Regions from separate parts of the Mesorhizobium sp. WSM4822 genome, predicted to be linked through region 2. Evidence: predicted binding sites of a transcription regulator. Region 2 holds the regulator's gene; each other region holds the start of a gene.
The links. The regulator LexA, encoded in region 2, represses DNA repair genes until DNA is damaged. The targets are predictions, from matches to a motif close to TGTTCNNNNTGTGTTCNG.
Positions count from the first base shown of each region.

Region 1: the regulator LexA is predicted to act here: its motif matches at 2,708-2,725, upstream of uvrA (excinuclease ABC subunit UvrA).
Region 3: the regulator LexA is predicted to act here: its motif matches at 3,159-3,176, upstream of AC0L3E_RS21680 (YifB family Mg chelatase-like AAA ATPase).

Region 1 is NZ_JBVVQM010000016.1:18,979-26,909, reverse strand. Features, by position in the region: gene uvrA (excinuclease ABC subunit UvrA) at 1-2,558, opposite strand, end outside; gene AC0L3E_RS29495 (hypothetical protein) at 3,277-3,573, opposite strand; gene AC0L3E_RS29490 (ATP-dependent Clp protease proteolytic subunit) at 3,666-4,271, opposite strand; gene AC0L3E_RS29485 (SRPBCC family protein) at 4,296-4,787, opposite strand; gene AC0L3E_RS29480 (ArsR/SmtB family transcription factor) at 4,784-5,098, opposite strand; gene AC0L3E_RS29475 (single-stranded DNA-binding protein) at 5,325-5,846, shown strand; gene AC0L3E_RS29470 (OsmC family protein) at 5,964-6,389, shown strand; gene AC0L3E_RS29465 (MarC family protein) at 6,422-7,051, opposite strand; gene AC0L3E_RS29460 (hypothetical protein) at 7,207-7,737, opposite strand; gene AC0L3E_RS29455 (helix-turn-helix transcriptional regulator) at 7,823-7,931, shown strand, end outside.
Region 2 is NZ_JBVVQM010000015.1:12,557-20,487, reverse strand. Features, by position in the region: gene AC0L3E_RS28465 (AMP-binding protein) at 1-151, shown strand, start outside; gene kynA (tryptophan 2,3-dioxygenase) at 148-984, shown strand; gene kynU (kynureninase) at 1,056-2,303, shown strand; gene lexA (transcriptional repressor LexA) at 2,712-3,452, shown strand; gene AC0L3E_RS28445 (ComEC/Rec2 family competence protein) at 3,446-5,908, opposite strand; gene gltX (glutamate--tRNA ligase) at 6,011-7,435, shown strand; gene gltA (citrate synthase) at 7,621-7,931, shown strand, end outside.
Region 3 is NZ_JBVVQM010000009.1:211,752-219,682, reverse strand. Features, by position in the region: gene AC0L3E_RS21690 (malate synthase G) at 1-669, shown strand, start outside; gene AC0L3E_RS21685 (J domain-containing protein) at 729-1,268, opposite strand; gene AC0L3E_RS21680 (YifB family Mg chelatase-like AAA ATPase) at 1,537-3,069, opposite strand; gene gshB (glutathione synthase) at 3,252-4,193, opposite strand; gene AC0L3E_RS21670 (putative bifunctional diguanylate cyclase/phosphodiesterase) at 4,424-5,773, shown strand; gene AC0L3E_RS21665 (SDR family NAD(P)-dependent oxidoreductase) at 6,042-6,809, shown strand; gene AC0L3E_RS21660 (2-dehydro-3-deoxygalactonokinase) at 6,806-7,759, shown strand; gene AC0L3E_RS21655 (2-dehydro-3-deoxy-6-phosphogalactonate aldolase) at 7,756-7,931, shown strand, end outside.

The sequences.
Region 1 (7,931 bases), on a different contig from region 2:
CCGGACAGTGTCGTCGCCTGCTGGCCGATATGGATGTAGCCGAGGCCGACCTGCTTCAGCGTGTCGAGCTTGTCGCGCACGCCGGGCACGGCGGCGAAGAAGTCGACGCCTTCCTCGACCGTCATGTCGAGCACATCGGCGATCGACTTGCCCTTGAACACGACGTCGAGCGTCTCTCTGTTGTAGCGCTTGCCGTGGCAGACGTCGCAGGTGACGTAGACGTCGGGCAAAAAGTGCATCTCGATCTTGATGACGCCGTCGCCCTGGCAGGCTTCGCAGCGGCCGCCCTTAACGTTGAAGGAGAAGCGGCCGGGCTGGTAGCCGCGCGCTTTGGCCTCCGGCAGGCCGGCGAACCAGTCGCGGATTGGCGTGAAGGCGCCGGTATAGGTGGCGGGGTTCGAACGCGGAGTCCTGCCAATGGGCGACTGGTCGATGTCGATGACCTTGTCGAGGAATTCGAGGCCCTCGATGCGGTCGTGGTCGGCCGGGTGCTCGCGCGAGCCCATGATGCGGCGCGAGGCAGCCTTGAACAGGGTTTCGATCAGGAAGGTCGACTTGCCGCCGCCCGACACGCCGGTGACGGCGGTGAAGGTGCCGAGCGGTATTTCGGCGGTGACGTTCTTCAGATTGTTGCCGCGCGCGCCGACGATCTTCAGGCGGCGGTTCTTCTTCGCTTCACGCCGCACGCCGGGCGTCGCCACTTCGAGCGCGCCGGACAGATATTTGCCGGTGATCGAATTGGGATTGGCCATTACCTGCTGCGGGGTGCCCTGGGCGATGATCTCGCCGCCATGGATGCCGGCGGCCGGACCCATGTCGACGACATAGTCGGCATGCAGGATGGCGTCCTCGTCATGCTCGACGACGATCACCGTGTTGCCGATATCGCGCAGGTGCTTCAGCGTATCGAGCAGGCGGGCATTGTCGCGCTGATGCAGGCCGATCGACGGCTCGTCCAGCACATAGAGCACGCCCGTGAGACCGGAGCCGATCTGCGATGCCAGCCGGATGCGCTGGCTCTCGCCGCCTGACAGCGTGCCGGAATTGCGCGACAGCGTCAGGTAGTCGAGCCCGACATCGTTGAGGAAGCGCAGCCGCTCGCGGATCTCCTTGAGCACCCGCACCGCGATCTCGTTCTGCTTGTCGTTGAGCGACGCGGGCAGGTCGGTGAACCACTGGTCGGCCTTGCGGATGGAAAGCTCGGTGACTTCGCCGATATGTCTGCCTGCGATCTTCACCGCCAGCGACTCCGGCTTCAGCCGATACCCCTTGCAGGCCGGGCAGGGCGTGGCCGACATGAAGCGCTCGATCTCTTCACGCATCCAGGCGGATTCGGTCTCTTTCCAGCGCCGCTCGAGATTGGGAATGACGCCTTCAAAGGTCTTGGTGGTCTTGTAGGAGCGCAGGCCGTCATCATACTGGAAGGTGATTTCGCGCTCACCCGTGCCGTGCAGGATAGCTTCCTTGGCCTCTTCGGACAAATCCTTGAACTTGTCGCCAAGCTTGAAGCCATAGGCCTTGCCCAGCGCTTCCAGCGTTTGCGCGTAATAGGGGGAAGTCGATTTCGCCCACGGGCTGACGGCGCCGTCGCGCAGCGAGATGTTCTCGTCCGGCACGATCAGATTGCCATCGATGGCGCGCTGGCTGCCGAGACCGTCACAGGTCGGGCAGGCGCCGAACGGGTTGTTGAACGAGAACAGGCGCGGTTCGATTTCCGGAATGGTGAAGCCGGAGACCGGGCAAGCGAACTTTTCCGAGAACAGGATGCGCTCATGCGTCTCGTTCTTCGACTTGTTGACCGAATCCTCGCCGGTCTGGCTGGAATCGAGCGGCTTGTCGGCGAATTCGGCGACCGCCAGCCCATCGGCCAGCTTCAGCGCCGTTTCGATGGAATCGGCAAGCCGCGTCGCCAGATCGCCGCGCACGACGATGCGGTCGACGACGACGTCGAGGTCATGCTTGTACTTCTTGTCCAGCGCCGGCACGTCGGCGATCTCATAGAAGACGCCGTCGACCTTGACGCGTTGAAAGCCCTTCTTCTGCAGTTCCAGTAATTCCTTGCGGTACTCGCCTTTGCGGCCGCGCACCATCGGCGCCAGGATGAACAGGCGCGTGCCTTCCTCGATCGCCAGCACGCGGTCGACCATCTGCGAAACCGTCTGGCTCTCAATCGGCAGGCCGGTGGCCGGCGAATAGGGGATGCCGACGCGGGCGAACAGGAGCCGCATGTAGTCGTAGATCTCGGTGACGGTGCCGACCGTTGAACGCGGGTTCTTCGAGGTGGTCTTCTGCTCGATGGAAATGGCGGGCGACAGGCCGTCGATCTGGTCGACGTCAGGCTTCTGCATCATCTCAAGGAATTGCCGCGCGTAGGCCGACAGGCTTTCGACGTAGCGGCGCTGGCCCTCGGCATAGATCGTGTCGAAGGCCAGCGATGACTTGCCGGACCCCGACAGGCCGGTCATGACAATCAGGCTGTCACGCGGCAAGTCGAGATCGACATTCTTCAGATTGTGTTCGCGCGCCCCGCGAATGGAAAGATATTTATGGTCGGCCATAGCCGGTCGCCGCCTCAGAATCTGGAATTTCCTGGAATGGCGGGTTTTCCCGGCCATCCCCTATGTAGGTAGTTTTGCCGCCACGTCGAGATACGCCACAATTCCCGACGAGAGCGTTTAAGCGTCTTTCGCGTGAACGGGCAAGCGGAAAGAACAAAGGCCGAACACGCTCCTGACAAAGCTGTGCAAAAACTGACCTGCACGTAACCTCCTAGCGATCACATTTTTCGGTAACCGGCTATTGATGGTTGACGCCACCAGCTGACGGGAGCAGTCTCCAGCAGTCAACGAAGCCGGCCGTCTTTCGATGGCCTCGCCGCCCAAAGGCGGCCTGCGAGACGCCGCAGGCATTTGCGATGTGTGCTTCGAATTGACAAACAATCGCAACGGACAGAGGAGCGGAGCTATGACGCCACCGGATCGTCCCCTAGGGTTCCAGTTGTCACTGGAGCCGAGGCAGGCATAAGTGCCAGGGTTCAGCGTTTTCGCCAGCCGGCAAACCGTGACCTGCCATCTCCCGTAAAAATCAGAGACTGCTAGTCGGATCGTCGGCTGAATGCCGCGGTGCATCCGAAATCAAACGCCGGCAGTACACTCCCGGTAAAATTGGATTTGAGATCCAAAAAGGCCCCGTCCGTTTGCCCAAGGCACGGCGGGGCCGTTTTCATGTGCGGACTGTCTGTTGGCGACAGGCGCAGCGCAGCACGCGTCAGAACTGTCAGTGGCGCGGCGGCCCGATCGAGCCGGCGCCGACATCGACGGTGATGCTGCCGGAAATCCTGACATCCGTATCGCCGATCTTGAATGTGCCGTTCTCGACGGCTGGCAGCGCATCGTCCGGCTCGGGAGCCGGCTTGGCGATGCGGTAGTCGCCGGTCACGCCGGGCAGGGCGCCTTTTTGCGCCCACGGCGAACTGTCTTCGGCAAGTGCCGCGCCGCCGATGAGGCCCGCAATGGCGAGCGCTGCAACGGCGATGACGCGGTGCAATGATCTGGACTGATGAGTGTCGGTCATCCCAGGACTATAGTGGCGCGCCGCCGATGGAACCAGACCGGCATCGTCAAATCTTCGACTACCTGCCGGACGGTCTCCGATCCGGCCCTGGCTTACGCCGCCTTCTTTCGCGTGTCGAAAACATGGTCGACGATGCCCCAGGACTGGGCCTCGCGGGCGGTCATGAAGTGGTCGCGGTCGAGCGTGCGTTCCACCTCTTCATAGCTGCGGCCGCAATGCTGCGCGTAAAGTTCGGCCATGTGCCGTTTCGTCCGGCCGATGCGCTCGGCATGGCGCTGGATGTCGGATGCCTGGCCCTGGAACCCACCCAGCGGCTGATGCAGCAGGATAGTGGCATTCGGCAGGGAAATCCGGCGCCCCGGTGTGCCTGCCATCAGCAGGAACGAGCCCATCGAGGCGGCAAAGCCCATGCATACGGTGGACACCGGGCAGCTGATATATTGCATCGTATCGTAGATGGCGAAGCCGCTGGTCACCACGCCGCCCGGCGAGTTGATGTAGAGCGAGATCTCCTTGTCGGGATTGTCCGATTCCAGCGACAAAAGCTGCGCGCAGACCAGCGCCGAGATGTCGTCGTTGATCTCGCCGTTGATGAAGATGATGCGCTCGCGCAGCAGCCGCGAAAAGATGTCGAAGGCACGTTCGCCGCGGCTCGATTGCTCGATGACCATCGGCACCAGACTGGCAACACCGCTCATTGTCTCTCTCCGTCCGTTTTGTTTTCAGGCCGCGCGAAGCAGGAGGCGAGGCGTGTTTGCGGCGATTGGCTTAGATGACCTGTTCGCACCGAGCGAAACCCGGCAGCCGGCGCCTGCCATGGCGACGGCAGGCATGGTCTTGCGGGCAAAGCCGTCATGGACAATGCGCAGATGCGTGCCGCCGGAAACGGTTCGGGCAAGTGTGAAGGTGACGGTACTGTCGAGCGGATCCTGCCTGGCTGCGTCGCCCGGCTGCTCCCGCCAGGAATAGCGCAGCAGCTTCCCGGGTTCGGCGTCGAGGATTTCGCATTCGACCGGCGTTTCCGGTCCGGCGAAGGCAAAACGGTTGCCGATCTCGGGGCTGATGTCGTTCGGCATCATCCAGGCGGCCAGCAATTCCGGTACGGTCAGGGCCCGCCATACCTTTTCCGGCGGCTCGGCAAGCTCGTACTCGAACTCGAGCGCATCCGCGGCGTCGCCTTGGCCGTCGTTGGCCGCTAATCCCGCCTTCTTCATTGATCCATGTCCTTCAAAACCGCCTTCAGCCTTTCGATGCGCTCCGGCCAGAAGGTCCGGTAGCGTTCGATCCAGGAGAGCAAGGGGGCGAGCCCCTGCGGATCGGCGCGGTAATAGGCGTTGCGGCCGGCTCGCCGCTCGACCACCAGCCCGGCGCCACGCAGCACCGCCAGATGCTGCGACACCGCGGGCTGCGACACCGTCATCCCGGTGCGCAATTCCGACACGCTCATCTCGCCGGCGGCCAGCCGCTCAAAGACGGCGCGGCGCGTCGGGTCGGCCAGTGCGCGAAAAATCTCTGCTTCGATCATGCCAAAAGCATAAGTGCATACTTATTGATTTGGCAAGCGGTCTTTTCAGGCCCATATGATCGGCTTCGGCGTTGCTGCCATTCCTTGACAATAAGCAGCGATGCGGATAAGAACGAAAAGGGAACAAAAACCTTGTGGGTAAAGGCAGCCATGGCAAGCGGCGATCGCCTGCAGCCTGTAAGGTGCTGCGACAAAAATTTGTTTCGGATGAGCGCGGAGAAATATCATGGCGGGTAGCGTCAACAAGGTCATTCTGGTCGGCAATCTCGGCGCGGATCCCGAAATCCGTCGTCTGAATTCGGGTGAACCGGTCGTCAACATCCGCATCGCCACATCGGAAAGCTGGCGCGACAAGAATTCCGGCGAACGCAAGGAAAAAACCGAGTGGCACAACGTCGTCATCTTCAATGAGGGCATCGCCAAGGTGGCGGAGCAGTATCTAAAGAAGGGCATGAAGGTCTATGTCGAGGGCCAGTTGCAGACGCGCAAATGGCAGGACCAGACCGGTGCCGACAAGTACACGACGGAAGTCGTTCTGCAGAAATTCCGCGGTGAGCTGCAGATGCTCGACGCACGCGGACAGGGCGAGGGCGGTCAGGTCGGCGGCTATACCGGTGGCGGCAGCAGCCGTGGTTCCGATTTCGGCCAGTCCAGCCCGAGCGAAGGCTTCAATCGCGGTGGCGGCGGTGCCAAGAGCGGCGGCGGCGGTGGTTCGTCGCGCGAATTGGATGACGAAATCCCGTTCTGATCGCAACAGTTATGTCGGACACAGTGCCCCGAGAGTCGTTCATGGACTTTCGGGGTTTTGCATCGTGATTGAGGCTGACCGGGCCGATCAACGAAATACGGTGAGAGGACGAGTTGGGTGAAAGCGCGCGTAAAGTGGGTCGAGGAGCGCACCTTCGTCGGGGAATCCGGTAGCGGTCACAAGGTCGTGCTCGGAACAGCGCACGGACCGGAAGGCAGGACGCCGGGTCCAAGCCCGATGGAGCTGGTGCTGATCGGCACCGGTGGCTGTTCGGCCTATGATGTCGTGCATATCCTCGAAAAGGGCCGCGAGGCGGTCGAGGACTGCGTGGTCGAGCTTGATGCCGAGCGGGCCGAAACCGAGCCAAGAGTGTTCACCCGCATCCACATGCATTTCGTCGTCAAGGGCAGGGCACTCTCCAGCGTCAAGGTGAAACGCGCGATCGACCTTTCGATCGAAAAATATTGCTCGGCCTCCGCGATGCTGGCCAAGACCGCCACGATTACCCACGATTTCGAGGTCATCGACACGACGGCGAAATAGAACCGGCTTCGGGTTCTCGCCGCGTCAGCCTCTCAGCCTGCTATCAGCGCCTTGATGCCGTCGGCGACGAATTGCACAGCCAGTGCCGCCAGGATGACGCCAAGCAGACGGGTCAGAATCGAGCGGCCGGTCTGGCCGAGGATGCGGTCTATGCGTTCCGACAGCACGAACACCAGATAGGTGATGGCGAGGCAGACGAAGATGATGCCGACCAGCGCCGCCTGCGCCGCAAAGCCCTGAAAGGAACCTGAGAGCAGCACAGTTGCCGAAATGGCACCAGGGCCCGCGATCAGTGGGATCGCCAGCGGGAAGGCGGCGATGTTGTGGATCATGTCCTTGGTGATGGCGACGTCGCCGATCTTCTCCTTGCGGTCCTGCCGGCGCTCGAACACCATCTCGAAGGCGATGAAGAACAGCAGGAAACCGCCGGCGACGCGGAAGGCCGGCAACGTTATGCCGAACACCGACAGGATCGAGGCCCCGGCAACCGCAAACAGCGCCATCACCAGGAAACCGATGATCGAGGCGCGCACCGAAACCTGCTGGCGCTCCTCGCGGTTCATGCCGCGCGTCACGGCGAGGAACAGCGGCGCCAGGCCGGGCGGGTCGATGGTCACGAGAATGGTGACGAAAGCGTTGAACAGGCTGTCGAAACTCGGCATCTCTGACCCTCCCGCCGGGCTGTGCCCGTGCTAGAATATTGGTAGAGCAAAGCCCGTTCGGTGGGAACCGTTCGTGAGAAAGTGGTTGATACGGGACAGAGGGCAGCGCGAAGGATCGCGACGCTTTTATTCTGGGCTGCTGCAATCCTCGGAGATCAAACCGCTCGCCGCGCCAGGAACTCGACTTCCAGCCGCCATGTCGCGCCATTGTCTTGCGAGCGTTCGCCCAGCCAGCGGAAGGAGTTTTCGGTGATGCGTGAAAAGCTCCAGCGTACCGAGCTGCCGGTGCCGTCGGCGCCCACTTGCACGATCGTGTCACCCTCGGCGCGGCCGAGCTGGCGGCTGAAATACTGGTTGCGCGGGTCGCTCCAGAAGATGTGCCAGGCATCCGCGCCGGGATCATAGACGCGCAGCGTCGTGCCGTAAAAAGTCCATGTGCCCAAGGATGGCGATGGACCGGCGTCCCGCGCGGGCAGGATCCACACGTCCTGGATCGCCCGGCCTTCCAGCACCCAGCCGAAATGCACCTCGCCACGCCCTGTCAGCACAGTGCCGTCCTCGAGGTGGCGCGAGGCCTCAAACGTCCAGGCGCCGACGAAGCGGCCGTAAAGGCTCAGTTTTTCGGCAAGCCCTTCGATCGGTCCGGAGCTATGCAGGGCTTCGGCAAACGAGGATTGATCGAACATGGCTGCGGTCTCTTCTTGTCAGGAGACCGTTAGGAGTAGGCGGTGACGGGGTTCTGAGCTTGGGAAAAATTGCTATATTTCGACTATGACGACGACCACGCATAGTCTCGCATTCGGAGCCGGTTGGCACGTGACGGATGTGATCTGCACGGCTAGTGCCGGCGACCGGCCGTTCGAGGAAGCGCATCAGGATT
Region 2 (7,931 bases):
CGCCCTCACCACCAAGCGCCTGCAGGACCATGTCAAGGCAATGATCGCGCCCTATAAATATCCGCGATCGGTAAAATTCATCGCCGCCCTGCCCAAGACCCAGACCGGCAAGATCCAGCGCTTCCGGCTGCGCACGGAGAAAATCGATTGAGCGAGCTATACGATCCGGCGTCCGAAGGCGCCCAGATGTCGTTCAAGGAGCGCATGTCCTACAGCGACTACCTGCACCTGGAGAAAGTGCTGGAGGCCCAGACGCCGCTGTCATCGGCGCATGACGAGATGCTGTTCATCATCCAGCATCAGACCTCCGAACTCTGGATGAAGCTCGCTCTGCACGAGATTGGAGCCGCGATCCGTTCCATCCGCGCCGACCGGCTCGAGCCGAGCTTCAAGATGCTGTCGCGAGTTGCTCGCATCTTCGAGCAGTTGAACAATGCCTGGGATGTGCTGCGGACGATGACGCCGAGCGAATACACCGAGTTCCGCGACGCGCTGGGCCAGTCCTCGGGTTTTCAGTCCTGGCAGTATCGCGCCATCGAGTTCATGGCCGGCAACCGAAACTTGGCAATGCTCGGGCCGCACAAGCACCGGCCCGACCTGAGCGGAAAGCTGGAAGCGATCCTGACCGAACCATCGCTCTACGACGAAGCGCTGCTGCTGCTTGCGCGCAACGGATTCGACATCGGTGCCGATGCCAGGCGCACGGACTGGCGTGAGACGCGAACCGAGAACGAAGAGGTGCTGGTCGCCTGGCAGACGATCTATCGCGATCCGCAGCGCTACTGGATGTTCTACGAACTGGCAGAGAAGCTGGTCGACTTCGAGGATTATTTCCGCCGCTGGCGCTTCAACCACGTCACCACGGTGGAGCGCATCATCGGCCTGAAACGCGGCACCGGCGGCACGTCGGGTGCTTCGTATCTGAAGAAGATGCTCGAGGTGGTGCTGTTCCCGGAGCTGTGGACGGTCCGCACCCGGCTCTGACATCGTCGAAATGAAAACAGCGACGCGCGGCGGCGGAACACCCTTCGCGAACAACCGGGGACTGACTGACCATGAGTGGAATTCCTGATCTCGCCGCAGTCGAAGCGATGGATGCCACGGATCCGCTGCGGGCCATGCGCGACCGTTTCATTCTGCCGGAGGGGGTGATCTATCTCGACGGCAATTCACTGGGGGCAGCGTCTCATGCCGTTTTCGGCGAGCTGCAGCAGGCGGCAACCCAGGAATGGGCCCAGGACCTCATCCGAGCCTGGAATACGGCCGGATGGTTCGAGATGCCGATCGAACTCGGCGATCAACTCGGGCGCCTGATTGGAGCCGCGGCCGGCCAGACCGTCGTCTGCGACACGACCTCGACCAACATCTACAAGGTGCTGCATGCGGCGCTGAAGATGCGGCCGGGCCGGTCGGTCATTGTCGCCGAGGGTGACAGTTTCCCCACCGACCTGTACATCGCCGAAGGGGTGGCCTCGACACGGGACGGCGTCCTGCTGCGCCTCGCGGGCGTCGACGCGCCCACCATCGAAGAGCTGATCGACGAAAACGTCGCGGTGGTGCTGGTCAACCACGTCAACTACAAATCGGGTGAACTGCGCGACATGGCGGCGCTGACGCGCAAGGCTCATGCGGCCGGAGCGCTGATCGTCTGGGATCTATGCCACACCGCCGGCCCCCTGCCCGTCGAGCTCGATCACGCAAATGCCGATTTCGCCATCGGCTGCACTTACAAGTACCTCAACGGCGGTCCGGGCGCACCGGCCTTCATCTATGCCGCGCAGCGCCATCACGGCGATATCAGCCAGCCGCTCAGCGGCTGGTGGGGCCATGCGCGGCCCTTTGCCTTCGAACGGGGATATGTTGCCGGCACCGGTATCCGCCGCTTTCTGTGCGGCACCCAGCCGGTCCTGTCGATGCGGGCGCTCAAAGGCGCGCTTGCCATCTGGAACGACGTCGACATGGCGGCATTGCGAAAAAAGAGCGTCGCGCTGACGGAACTGTTCATCCAGCTCGTCGAAGCAAAGTGCGGCGCCTATGGCCTCACGCTGGAGACCACCCGCGACGCGACCAGGCGCGGCAGCCAGGTGTCGTTCCTTCACGATCACGGCTATCAAATCATGCGGGCGCTGATCGAGCGCGGCGTCATCGGTGATTTTCGCGCGCCATCGACCATCCGTTTCGGCTTCACGCCCCTCTATATCGGCTACAAGGATGTGTGGCTGGCGGTTCAAGTGCTAGAAGACATTCTGCGCACGGGCGCATGGAAGGACCAGCGTTTCGCCGTCAAGGAAGCCGTTACCTGACGCAACGATCTCCGCGATTTGCCGTCGCCGCCCTCACTGCCCGGCGGATGACGGAAGGCTGAATTCCAGCCACAAATGCCAACAGACGTTGGCGTTTTGGCTCCGTTTCGTTCACGGCAAACGAACGTCCCAAAGATTGATATCGTCCTTGTGGAGGTCGGCCGGCAGATGATGCCAAGCCTCGGGTTGAGGATGAGCCACAGGTCATTAACCATAATGGTTTCAATGTGAGCAGGCGCATCGCCGTGGTTGGCGCCTGTCGATTGCGACCCGCTGGCAAGCCCAAATAATTTCAGCAGCCTTAACAAATTCATTAAACTTTAAACGGTTGCAGAACACAACTGGAACAGATAGTGTTTGTTCTGGGTTTGTTTTTCGATTCTGGTTTCAGGTAATCTGGGGGCCGCCATGCTGACACGCAAGCAACATGAACTGCTGATGTTCATCCATGAACGCCTGAAGGAGAGCGGCATTCCGCCATCCTTCGACGAGATGAAGGAGGCGCTCGACCTTGCCTCCAAATCCGGGATTCATCGGCTGATCACCGCACTTGAGGAGCGCGGCTTTATTCGCCGGTTGCCCAACCGGGCACGCGCGCTGGAAGTGCTGCGATTGCCGGACTCGATCGCGCCCGGCCTCAACGCGGCAAAGAAGTTTTCGCCAAGCGTCATCCAGGGCAGTCTCGGTCAGGGTGGTGCTCTTGGCCGGCAGATCAAGCCGGCGCCTTCGCGGATGCCCTCGCCCGGCAATGATGACGATGCGGTCTCCGCCGTGTCGATACCGGTGATGGGCCGTATCGCCGCCGGTGTGCCGATCGATGCCATCCAGCATCAGACGCATTCGATCTCGGTGCCGCCGGACATGATCATGGGCGGCGCCCACTATGCGCTGGAGGTTAAGGGCGACTCGATGATCGAGGCCGGTATCTTCGACGGCGACACCGTCATCATCCGCAATGCCGACACGGCGAACCCCGGCGAGATCATCGTGGCGCTGGTCGATGAAGAGGAAGCGACGCTGAAGCGGTTCCGCCGCAAGGGCGCTTCGATCGCTCTCGAAGCCGCCAATCCGGCCTATGAAACCCGTATTTTCGGCCCAGACAGGGTCAAGGTGCAAGGCAAGCTCGTCGGCCTCATCCGCCGCTACTGAGGCGGCTGCGGGTTGGCCGCTGGCTTCTCGGGTTTCTTGAAGGGTGCCAGCCCCCTCGCCTCACGAGAGTATTTGCGTTGCGTGTGCCAGGGCCGATATGGGCTGTTCACCGCGAAGCTGATTGTCGCCGGCGTGGTCGCCGATTGGCGATCGAAGAAGACCGCGGCACTGCCTTTGCGAGCCAGTTGCCGCTTGGTGATGACGAGAACCAGCGGATTGTGACAGGCGTCATAGGCGGTGGCGTCATTGATGACGATCAGCTCGGCGAAGCCGCAGGCTTTCCAGGTGTCCTTGCGGTCCTCGACATAGGCAATGATCGCACCGGACATATGCCTGGCCACGCAAACGCCTGAGGAGCAATAGAACGGCGATCCCGGCGGTAGCTCAACGGCGTCCGCGACGTCGAATTGCCCATCGCTCTTGTCGAACACCTCTGGCACGACGATGGTTTCTGATGTCAGGGCGCGTTTCCAGTTGTCGACGGTGAATTCGTTCGGCCGTTCCCGGCTGACGGCAAGCTCGCCGCCACCGATCGGCAACGCCACCAGCCGGGCGTCTTCCGAGATCAGCACATCCGGCGTGCGCGTATCCGAGACGGTCAGCAAGCCTGCCAGCGCGAATGGCAGAGCAGCGAGCCGCAGCCAAGTTGTCGCCATCGTCGCGATGACCAGGGCAATTGTCACCAGCAGGACAGATTGCTGCGAAATCAGCCCAACCCCATCGACAGGCGAACGTTCGGAGATCCAACCCGATATGGCGATCATCACCGTCAGACCCTTGCCCATCAGGTAGAGGGCCGGCCAATCCAATCCGAAAGGCATCAGCAGCGCGCTTGCGACAGCCAGGAACATGACCACGGTGACGATCGGCATAACCGCCAGATTGGCGAACAGGCTGAGCGGCGACACACGCTGAAAATGCCAGATGGCAAACAGCGTCGTGGCGCTGCCGGCGATGATGGAGGTCATGGCAAGGCCGGTTGCCGCGAGCACGAACTTTCGCGTCAGGAAACCGGGCATGGATCGCTTTGGGGGCGGCGGTCTTGCTTTTCCCGCGCGGTGATCGGCCCAGCCGGCATAGGCGCCGACCAGAGCCGCGGTCGCGGCGAACGACATCTGAAAACTCGGGCCGACCACCTCATGCGGCGACACCACGATGACGGCGATCGCCGAGATCGCCAGATTGCGCATGGTGAGTGCTGCTCGATCGAACAGCACGGCAATCAGCATCACCGCCAGCATGATGAAGCTGCGCTCGGCGGCAACGACGACTCCAGAGATGATGAGATAGGCCGCGATCGAGAACAGTGCGGCGAAGGCGGCATACTTCTTGACCGGGCGACGCGCGGAAAAGTCGGGAAACAAGGCGAAGGCGCCGCGCAGCAAGCCCATGATGGTGCCTGCGACCAGCGCCATGTGCAGTCCCGAAATCGAGATGATGTGGTAGATGCCGGTACGTCGCATCGCCTCATTGATGTCATCGGGAATGCCGGCGCGCACGCCGACGATCAGCGCCGCGGCGATCTCGCCTTCGGCGCCGCCGACGCTCGCCCTGATATGGTCGGCGATGGCCTCGCGGGCATTTTCCACGCTAGAGGAAATTCGGGCCGGCAGCGGCATGTCGCCATCATCGCTGACGACAAGCTTGGGGTTGCCGAGAAAGAACCCGCTGCCGCCGATGCCGGCAAAATAGCTGTCGAAGGAGAAATCATAGCTGTCCGGCCGCACCGGCCCGGTCGGCGGCAAAAGCTTGGCATATCCAGTGATGAGGGAGCCTGCGGTCACGTCAGCCGGGATCTTGCGTGCCGAAAGCCGCACCCGTTCCGGCGCATAGCGCAGTTTCGGTCTTGCGGTCGATGTCACGTCGATGGTCAGCCGGATGCGGCCAGTTTCCATCCGGTCGAGCGAGACGACGCGGCCGGTCACCTGCGTCGAGATTTCCGAGCCCAACATTTGTGTGCCCGCACGCCACGTCTCGACCTTGGCAGCAAGCAGTCCTAGGGCGCACAAAAGCGCCGCCATGAAACACAGATGGGTCTTTGGCCATGAGCGCGAGACCAGCGCACAGATCCCCGTCAAGATGACAACCGCGACAGGTCTCGCAAAGTCGGGTTCAGCCGTCAGCGAAAAATAGCCGATCGCTCCGATCGCCAGGCAGACCGGCACCAGCAGGAAGGCCACGCCCCGGTCGAGTTCCAGGCTCGCCGCCGTGTTCACGCTGTGGCGCAGGCGAGGCAGTGATGTCAGGCTGATTTGCCGGCGCACGCGAACGATCCTGCCGGTTTCGGCAACAGGAACAGAGGCGGCGACATCCGCTTGCAAGGGCGCCTTGCCGGGATCCGGCACAAGGGGCGATGGCGGCGGTAATGGGGCTGGCCGAGGCGCAAACAGGGACCGTTCGCTGACGCCGATGGCAGCGTCCTCGCCCTGATCCGAGCCCCAGCCTCGTCCAGCCATCGGGTCTGCCCCTTGCGCCCTCGACACCCTATGCTACATGAACGCCGGGCGCGCGAAAGCCCGCGCAACCGCACCCCGCTTCAGATGGTTTCCGAGAGTTCCATGTCCGACAAGGTCGTCACCCGTTTTGCCCCTTCGCCCACCGGCTATCTGCACATAGGCGGCGCGCGCACGGCGCTGTTCAACTGGCTGTATGCGAAGCACACTGGCGGCACGATGCTGCTGCGCATTGAGGACACCGACCGCGAACGCTCCAATGAAGCCGCGACGGCTGCCATCCTCGACGGGCTTTCCTGGCTTGGCCTGAGCTGGGACGGCGAGCCGGTGTCGCAGTTCGAGCGTGCGCCGCGCCACCGCGAGGTGGCTGAGGAGCTGGTGCGCATGGGCAAGGCGTATTATTGCTATGCCACGCCGGCCGAACTGGAGGCCATGCGCGAGGCTGCCAGAGCCAAGGGGCTGCCGCCCCGCTATGACGGCCGCTGGCGCGACCGCGACCCCTCTGAGGCGCCCGCAGGCGTCAAGGGCGCCATTCGTATCAAGGCGCCGACCGAAGGCGAGACCATCGTCCATGACCGTGTCCAGGGCGAGGTGCGCTTTCCCAATAAGGATCTCGATGACTTCATCATCCTGCGTTCTGACGGCAATCCCACTTACATGCATGCCGTCGTCGTCGATGATCATGATATGGGAGTCACCCATATCATTCGCGGCGACGATCATCTGACCAACGCCGCTCGCCAGACCGTGATCTACAACGCCATGGGCTGGAACGTGCCGTCCATGTCGCATATCCCGCTGATCCACGGCGCCGATGGCGCCAAGCTGTCGAAGCGGCACGGCGCGCTTGGCGTCGAGGCCTATCGCGCCATGGGCTACCTGCCGGAGGCGCTGCTCAATTACCTGGCGCGCCTTGGCTGGAGCCATGGCGACGACGAGATCATGTCGATCAAGAATATGATTTCCTGGTTCGATATCGGCGATGTCAACAAGGGCGCGGCGCGCTTCGACTTCGCCAAGCTGGAGGCGATCAACGGCGCGCATATGCGCCGCATGAGCGATGCCCAACTGTTCGACATCTTCATCGCTACCCTGCCCTATCTCGAAGGTGGCCCGGCGATCGCCGCGCGCCTGAACGACAGCACCAAGGCGCAGTTGCTGGCAGCGCTTCCCGGCTTGAAGGACCGCGCCAAGACGCTGGTCGAGCTCGTCGATGGCGCGGCCTTCCTGTTCGCCACGCGCCCCCTGCCGATCGACGACAAGGCGGCCCTTCTGCTTACCGACGATGCCCGCAAGATCCTGCGCAGTGCTCACGAAGCTTTGAACGGGCTTGCGAGTGACTGGACAGCCGCCTCGGCGGAGGCGGCGATACGCGAGGTGGCAGCGGCCGGCAGTCACAAGCTCGGCGCGGTGGCCCAGCCTTTGCGCGCTGCGTTGACCGGCAAAAGCACCTCGCCGGGCGTGTTCGACGTGCTCGCCGTGCTCGGCCGCGAGGAAAGCCTGGCGCGCATCTCAGATCAAATCGATTAGGAGCAAACTGGCCCAAGAAGATTGGCATTGAAAGGCGGGTTTCGCAGTGCAACATTAGGCCTTGGCCCAATCTGGCACGCACCTCCTGAAATGCGGTGGCGAATACGCGCATTGCGGTGATTTTCGACGTGTCGCTCTGCAGAATTTTGCCTTTGCCGGCATGAGGAAACAAGAAGGAGTTTGCAATGACCGAAGCTGCGAAAAAAATGGATTTGGGCGGCAAGACCCAGGAGGCCACGGCAACGCTTGCATTCGCCGGCAAGACCCATGAATTCAAGGTGCGAAGTGGTTCGGTCGGGCCTGATGTCATCGACATCGCCTCGCTCTACTCAACCACCGGCGCCTTCACTTACGATCCGGGCTTCACCTCGACGGCAAGCTGCGAGTCCGAAATCACCTTCATCGACGGCGACGCCGGCATCCTCCTCCATCGCGGCTATCCGATCGACCAGTTGGCCGAACATGGCGACTTCCTCGAGGTCTGCTATCTCCTGCT
Region 3 (7,931 bases), on a different contig from region 2:
TTGGCCGGCCACGCCCAGATCGGCAAGGGCATGTGGGCGATGCCGGATTTGATGGCGGCGATGCTGGAACAGAAGATCGCCCACCCCAGGGCCGGCGCCAACACCGCCTGGGTGCCGTCGCCGACGGCGGCGACGCTGCATGCCACGCACTATCACAAGGTCGACGTCCACGCCGTGCAGGCGGCACTGAAGAACCGGCCGAAGGCGAAGCTCGACGACATCCTGTCGGTGCCTGTCGCCGTGCGGCCGAACTGGTCGCCCGAGGACATCCAGAAGGAACTCGACAACAACGCGCAGGGCATTCTTGGCTATGTCGTGCGCTGGATCGACCAGGGCGTCGGCTGCTCGAAAGTGCCTGACATCAACGATGTCGGCCTGATGGAAGACCGCGCCACGCTGCGTATTTCCTCACAGCACATCGCCAACTGGCTGCACCACGGCGTGTGCAGCGAGGACCAGGTGATGGCGACGATGAAGCGCATGGCTGACATCGTCGACCGCCAGAACGCGGGAGACCCACTCTACCAGCCGATGGCGGCCGACTTTGACAAGTCGATAGCCTTCCAGGCCGCTTGTGACCTGGTCTTCAAGGGCCGCGTCCAGCCCAATGGCTACACCGAGCCGGTGCTGCACGCGCGGCGGCTGGAACTGAAGGCGCAGCAGAGCTGAAGAGGCCAGTGTCGTGTATGGGCGGCGGGTTTTCGGCCTGCTTTCTCCGGGGTGAGGCGTCAGGGAGCTGTATGGTCCAGGAGCCGGATGGTGGGATCGCGACGGTGTTCGGAGTTGACCCGATCGACGCCTTCCACCGTAATCGCGATCGTCCCGTTTTCCACTCTTGCTATCCAGCCCTTCGCTTTCAGATACCAGAGATGAAACTCGAGATGCTCTCGCGGACAGTCTGACAGGCGTTCGAGCTCCACATCTCCGATCCCGGGATTGCCGACGTCGTGCCGGCGCTTCGCGTAAAGCAGCGACAGCAGCCTGGCCTGGATCACGACGTCACGCTCGATGCCTTTGGTGTTGCTGGCTTCCTCGGTCAATTGACGGCGAAGGCCGGCATGGTCCCTGTACGCGATGTCGTATTGTGCGCGTTTGACCGGATCCTTGAGCGTATTGTGGGCTTCCACGATTTCACTGAAACGGGCTTCATCGCCGGTTTCGCGATTGTCTGGATGATAGCGCATCGCAAAATAGCGAAATATGCGCTCCAGCGTTTCCGAATTGGCGTTCGGGCTGACTTCCAAAACTTCGTAGTAGTCAATGAACATAGCGGGCTCCCCGGCCACACCATATTCGCATTGTCTAAATAAGGAATGTCAATGCGGAGGCCAAGACCTTGGTCCGACGCCGATGACATCCACGCTTTCTGGAAGAGGAAGAAAATGGCCGGCGTCCGGTCGGTGGGGGCCGTTGGGTGGTGAGGACGCCGGCCAAGCGGACAATCAGGTCCGCCACCGTGGAGATGATCGATTCGCGGAGGCCGGGTTATGGCGTGATCGCGGAATGCAATGTGGCGAGGCCGGCTTGTCGGCGGACCTACGCCGCCTGCGCCATCCGCTCCGAGCTCATGCGGTAGGAGATCGCTTCGGCCAGATGGATTCGGCCGACGGTTTCGCTTGCGTCGAGATCAGCGAGCGTTCGCGCCACCTTCAGCACGCGATGATAGGCCCGCGCCGAAAAGGCGAGCTTTTCGCTGGCGTCCTTGAGCAGCGACAGGCCGGCGGCGTCCGGCATGGCGATCTCCTCGATCACCGAGGGTGCGCAATGCGCGTTGGTGGTGGCTCGGGTAGCGCCGAGCCGTTCGAACCGCTCGCGCTGGATGGTGCGGGCGCGTGCCACACGCAGCGCCACATCGGCACTTTTCTCCGCCCGGTCGGGCCGGATCAAGTCGCTGGCCGACACCGCCGGCACCTCGATCCTGAGATCGATGCGGTCGAGTAGCGGGCCCGAAATGCGCGCCTGGTAGTCGGTGCGGCAGCGCTCGCCGCGCAGGCAGCGATAGCCCGGCTCGCCGGCCATGCCGCATCGGCATGGGTTCATCGCCGCGACCAGCTGGATGCGCGCCGGATAGGTGACGCGATGGTTGGCGCGCGCGATCATGCAGTCGCCGGTTTCCAGCGGCTGGCGTAGCGCATCGAGCGTCTGCGGCGTGAACTCGGGAAACTCGTCGAGGAACAGCACGCCGTGATGGGCCAGCGACACCTCGCCCGGCCGCGCGCGGATGCCGCCGCCGACCATCGCCGCCATCGAGGCCGAGTGGTGCGGTGCGCGGAACGGCCGCCGGTCGGTCAATTTGCCTTCGCCGAGCTCTCCCGCCACCGAGGCGATCATCGAGACTTCCAGAAGCTCCTTCGGCGCCAGCGGCGGCAGGATCGACGGCAGCCGCTGCGCCAGCATCGATTTGCCGGATCCCGGGGGTCCGATCATGAGCAGATTATGCCCACCGGCGGCGGCCACTTCCAGCGCCCGCTTGGCGGTCTCCTGGCCCTTGATGTCGGCGAGGTCAGGCAAATCCAGAGCGGCGGCATGGATGCCGGCCTCGGGGCGCGACAGCACCTGCGTGCCGCGGAAATGGTTGGCGATGGCGATCAGGCTGCGCGGCGCCAGAATGTCGAAATCCTTTCCAGCCCAGGCCGCCTCCGGTCCGCAGGCGAACGGACAGATCAGGCCCTTGCCTTCCGCATTGGCGGCGATAGCCGCCGGCAAGGCGCCGGCGACCGCGGCAATCGTGCCGTCGAGCGACAATTCTCCAAGCACGACATAGCCGGCCAGCATGTCGCCCGGAATGGCGCCAAGGGCAGCCATCAGGCCAAGCGCGATCGGCAGGTCGTAATGACTGCCTTCCTTCGGCAGGTCGGCCGGCGCCAGATTGACAGTCACCTTCTTCGACGGCATCGACAGGCCGGAAGCATGCAGTGCGGCCTGCACCCGCTCGCGGCTTTCGGCCACCGCCTTGTCGCCGAGGCCGACGATGTGCATGTTGACCTTGCCGGGCGCGATCATCACCTGCACGTCGACCGGCACGGCCTCGATGCCCTGGAAAGCCACCGTGCGAACCCGCGCCACCATCGTGCAACCCCAATTCAGGCTGGCCCCAGCCCTGCGTTCAGGCCAGGAACGGCCCCTCGGGCAGACAATCACACTTCAACGGTCAAATCAAGAACATTACGGGAACGCATGACCGCTGGGGTTGCAGTGGAAGCGAGCGTGGTTGCAAAAACGGAACATGGTTAAGACAAAATGAAAACGGCTTACGCGCGCTTTCCCTCGACCGCGTCCCAGAACAGGCTTGCAATGTCGGCGCCGCCGAAGCGTTTGACTTCGCGCACGCCGGTCGGCGAGGTCACGTTGATCTCGGTCATATAGTCGCCGATCACGTCGATGCCGACCAGGATGAAGCCGCGCTCCTTCAGCGATGGGCCGATGCGGGCGCAGATTTCGCGCTCGCGCTCCGTCAGTTCGGTCTTTTCGGCGCGGCCGCCAACATGCATGTTGGAGCGGGAATCATGTTCGGCCGGCACCCGGTTGATGGCGCCGACCGGCTCGCCGTCGATCAGGATGATGCGCTTGTCGCCCTTGCGCACGTCCTTGAGATAGCGCTGCACGATATAGGGTTCGCGGAACATCTGGCCGAACATTTCCAGCAGCGAGGCAAGGTTGCGGTCGCCCTCGAGCAGATGGAAGATGCCGGCGCCGCCATTGCCGTAGAGCGGCTTGACGATGATGTCGCCGAACTCCTTGCGGAAGGCGGCAACTTCGAGCGGATCCTTGGTGATCAGCGTGTCCGGCATCAGGTCGGCAAATTCGGTGACGAAGATCTTTTCCGGGCTGTTGCGCACCCAGGCCGGGTCGTTGACCACGAGCGTTTTCGGATGGATGCGCTCCAGGATGTGCGTGGTGGTGATGTAGTTCATGTCGAAGGGCGGATCCTGGCGCAGCAGGACCACATCCATCTCCGACAGGTCGGTACGCACCTTCTCGCCCAGCGAATAGTGGCTGCCCTTCTCGTCGCGCACCTGCATTTCCTCGATGCGGGCAAACACCTTGCCGTCGCGCAACGAGAGCCGATCCGGCGTGTAGTGGAACAGCTCATGGCCGCGCCGCTGCGCTTCCAGCGACAGCGCGAACGAGGTGTCGCCGGCGATCGACACGGTGGAGATGTGGTCCATCTGGACGGCGATTTTCAGCTTCATGGCGGGTCTCCGGCGGCTAGGATGGACGACTGTCTTGCCTGTACAGGCTCACTGCCCGTCTGCCAATCGCGACATTCCTGGGATCGGCATCCGACACCCGAATGCGCTGCTTTCATCGATCCTTCGAAACAGTCGCGGTTGCCCCTGGAAAATCGATTTCGCGATACGTTTCCTAAAGGGTTTGCTGCCAGTCTGAAAATAAATTCCGACGTCACAAAACAGGGACACCGATGCAAACTTCGTTTGGCACCGGTCAGGCAAACAGGGAGAGCACGGATCTGGCATTCACAGATCCGTTGACCGGGCTTGGCAACCATCGCCGCTTCTTCGACAAGGTCGATCGCCTGATCGCCGACCGTGCCGACGATCCCGCGCCCTTTACCGTCGGCATTCTCGACCTCGACGGCTTCAAGCCGATCAACGATCTGTTCGGCCACAAGGCCGGAGACGACATCCTGATCCAGGTGGCGATGCGGCTGCGCGCCTCGATGGACGGCCATTCCACGGTCTGTCGCATCGGCGCCGACGAATTCGCTTTTCTCTATCCCCTGGTGTTCAGCGAGGAGGCGGCGGCCGAAAAGTCGCGCATGCTGATCGAGATCCTGTCGGCGCCCTATGATGTCGGCGAACGCACCGCCAGGCTTTCGGCCTCGGTCGGCTGCTCGCTGTTCTATTCGGGCGACGAGACCACGGAAATCCTCATCAACAAGGCCGAGACGGCGCTCTATCACGCCAAGCGTTCCGGCCGTGGCCGCGTCGTCGTCTACACCCGTGAGATGGAAGAGGCGGCCAAGCGCGTCACCCGCATCGAACAGGCGCTGCGCCGGGCTGTCTCGGCCGGCGAGGTGGAGCCGCATTTCCAGCCCATCGTCGATCTCGCCACGCGCCGCACCATCGGCTTCGAGACGCTGGCGCGCTGGACAGATCGCGACCTGGGCTCGGTGCCGCCGACTGTCTTCATTCCCATCGCCGAGGAGCGTGGCATCATCGGCCCGTTGTCGCAGCTGGTGCTGCGCAAGGCGACCGAGGCCGCCAGAAGCTGGCCGAAGGACCTGTTCCTGTCCTTCAACCTGTCGCCATCGCAGCTCGTCGACCAGAACACCGGCCTGCACATACTGGCGATCCTCGATCGCACCGGGTTCGATCCGCGGCGGCTGGAGATCGAGATCACCGAGACCGGCCTGATGAACGACCCAGCCTCTGCCGCGCAGATCGTCGAGGATCTGCGCCGCGTCGGCATCCGCGTCTCGCTCGACGATTTCGGCACCGGCCAGTCCTCGCTCGGCCGTCTGCGCGAATTCCATTTCGACAAGCTCAAGATCGATCGCGCCTTCGTCTCCTCCATTCTCGACGACCGTCCCTCGGAACACATCATCCGCGCCATTCTCGCAATGTGCGAGGGGCTCGGCATGGACGTCGTCGCCGAAGGCATCGAGCAGGAAGCGCAGGCCGATCGCCTGGTCCAGTTCGGCTGTGCCGGCGGGCAAGGCTATCTGTTCGGCAAGCCGGTCGACGCCGACGCCACGCTCGGCTATCTCCGCGATTCCTTCCGCGGCGCCCTGCGCGCCAAGGCGATCTGACCGGCGATCCCCCGTAGCCCATAATCCCGACGGTGCCGCTTTGCGCATCCGGTGCGGCGCATTGTCGTTTTGTCTGACATAAGCCCAGAAATCCGGCGGTTCGCCCTTGCCCGCGCGCCTTGCGTGGCTAGGATGCGCGCCGATCACGCTACAGCGCCGCGCGTCCTTTTGGACGCGCAAAGGACGCTGTAGCAATTTACATTTTGCGCATGATCCCTTTCCGAAAATCGATCCGATTTTCTGGGTCATGCGCTGGGAGACAGGAACGATGATGCCATCGGCGCATTTTGCCGACCTCGAAGGAGCCTCGGTGCTGATCACCGGCGGCGGCTCCGGAATAGGTGCTGCACTGACCGAGGGCTTTGTGCGCCAGGGCGCCAATGTCGCCTTCATCGACATCGCCGACGGCCCAAGCACGGCTCTTGCCGACCGCATCGAGAAAGCGTTCGGCAAGCGGCCGCTCTATCTCAAGACCGACCTACGCGACGTCGAGGCCCTGCGGGCGTCCGCCGCGAAGGCCGCCGAGGCGCATGGCGATGTCACCGTGCTGGTCAACAATGCGGCCTGGGATGAACGCCACGCCGTCGAGGACGTGACGGTCGAGTTCTGGGACAACAACCAGGCCATTAATCTGCGGCCGCATTTCTTCACCGCGCAAGCGGTGGCGCCGGGCATGAAGCGGGCGGGCGGCGGCTCGATCATCAACTTCACCTCGACATCCTATCTGATCAACCACCCCGACATGCCGTCCTACACGGCCGCCAAGGCCGGTATCCTCGGTCTGACCAAGGGATTGGCCGGCAAGCTCGGTGTCGACGGCATCCGCGTCAACGCCATTGCGCCTGGCTGGGTGATCACCGAGCGGCAGAGGGAGCTCTGGGTGACCGAACAGGGGCTTGCCGCCCATGTCGCCAAGCAGTGCATCAAGCAGGTGATGCAGCCCGACGACATCGTCGGCACCGTGCTGTTCCTGGCCTCGGACGCCTCGCGCATGCTGACAGCGCAGATGCTGGTCGTCGATGGAGGTTTCCTGTGAGCCCAGCCGGCAATGCACCGGCGGTCGCCGCCGTCGACTGGGGCACGACCCGCATGCGGGTCTGGCTGATAGACGGGCAAGGCAAGGTGCTTGCCGAACGCCGTGGCGACGATGGCCTGATCACGGCGCAGCAGAAGGGCTTTTCGACCATCCTCGAAGGGCATCTGGCGGCGATGGGAGCACCAGCGGCGCTGCCCGTCATCATCTGCGGCATGGCCGGATCCCGCCAGGGCTGGCTGGAAGCACCCTATGTCACCGTGCCGGCGCCGCTTAGCGCCATCCTTGCGGGTGCCGCCAGCGTGCCCGGCCAGAGCCGCGACATCCGCATCGTTCCGGGCCTTGCCCAGCGACTGACTGACGCGCCCGACGTCATGCGCGGCGAGGAAACCCAGCTTGCCGGCGCTGGCTTGCCGGCCAAGGGACGCCAGCTGGTCTGTATGCCCGGCACCCATTCGAAATGGGTGCTGGTCGAGGACGGTACTGTCACCGGCTTCGGCACCTGGCCGACCGGCGAGCTGTTTTCGGTGCTTGCCGCGCATTCGATCCTGCGCCATTCGCTCGGCGAACATCCAAAGCCCGTCACATCGGACAATCCGTTCTTCCGCCGCTGGTGCGAAACCGCATTGAGCGATGGCGGCGATGTCACCTCGCGGCTGTTTTCCATCCGCGCCGCCGGCCTGCTGCAGGATTTGAAAGCCGACGATGCCGCAGCCTGCCTGTCCGGCCTTCTGATCGGCGGCGAGATCGCCTCCGCCAGCCGTCGGCACGGCGCCGGTGCGGAACCCGTGGTGCTGGTCGCCTCCGGTGCGCTGGGAACGCTGTACAGCGAGGCGCTCGGCCTTGCCGGACTTGAGGTCCGGGCCGTCGACGCGGACGAGGCGGTGCGTGCAGGTCTCGTCGAGGCGGCGCGCGAGAACGGCATGATCGCAAGAATTGGAGCAGCTCGATGAGCCAGACCGCACCGTTTCCAAAACTCAAGCGCGGCCTGGTTGCCATCCTTCGCGGGCTCAAGCCCACCGAGGCGATGGCCATGGGCAAGGCACTGTTCGACGCCGGCATCGAGGCGATCGAAGTGCCGCTGAACTCACCGCAACCGTTCTCGTCGATCGCCCGCATCGTCCA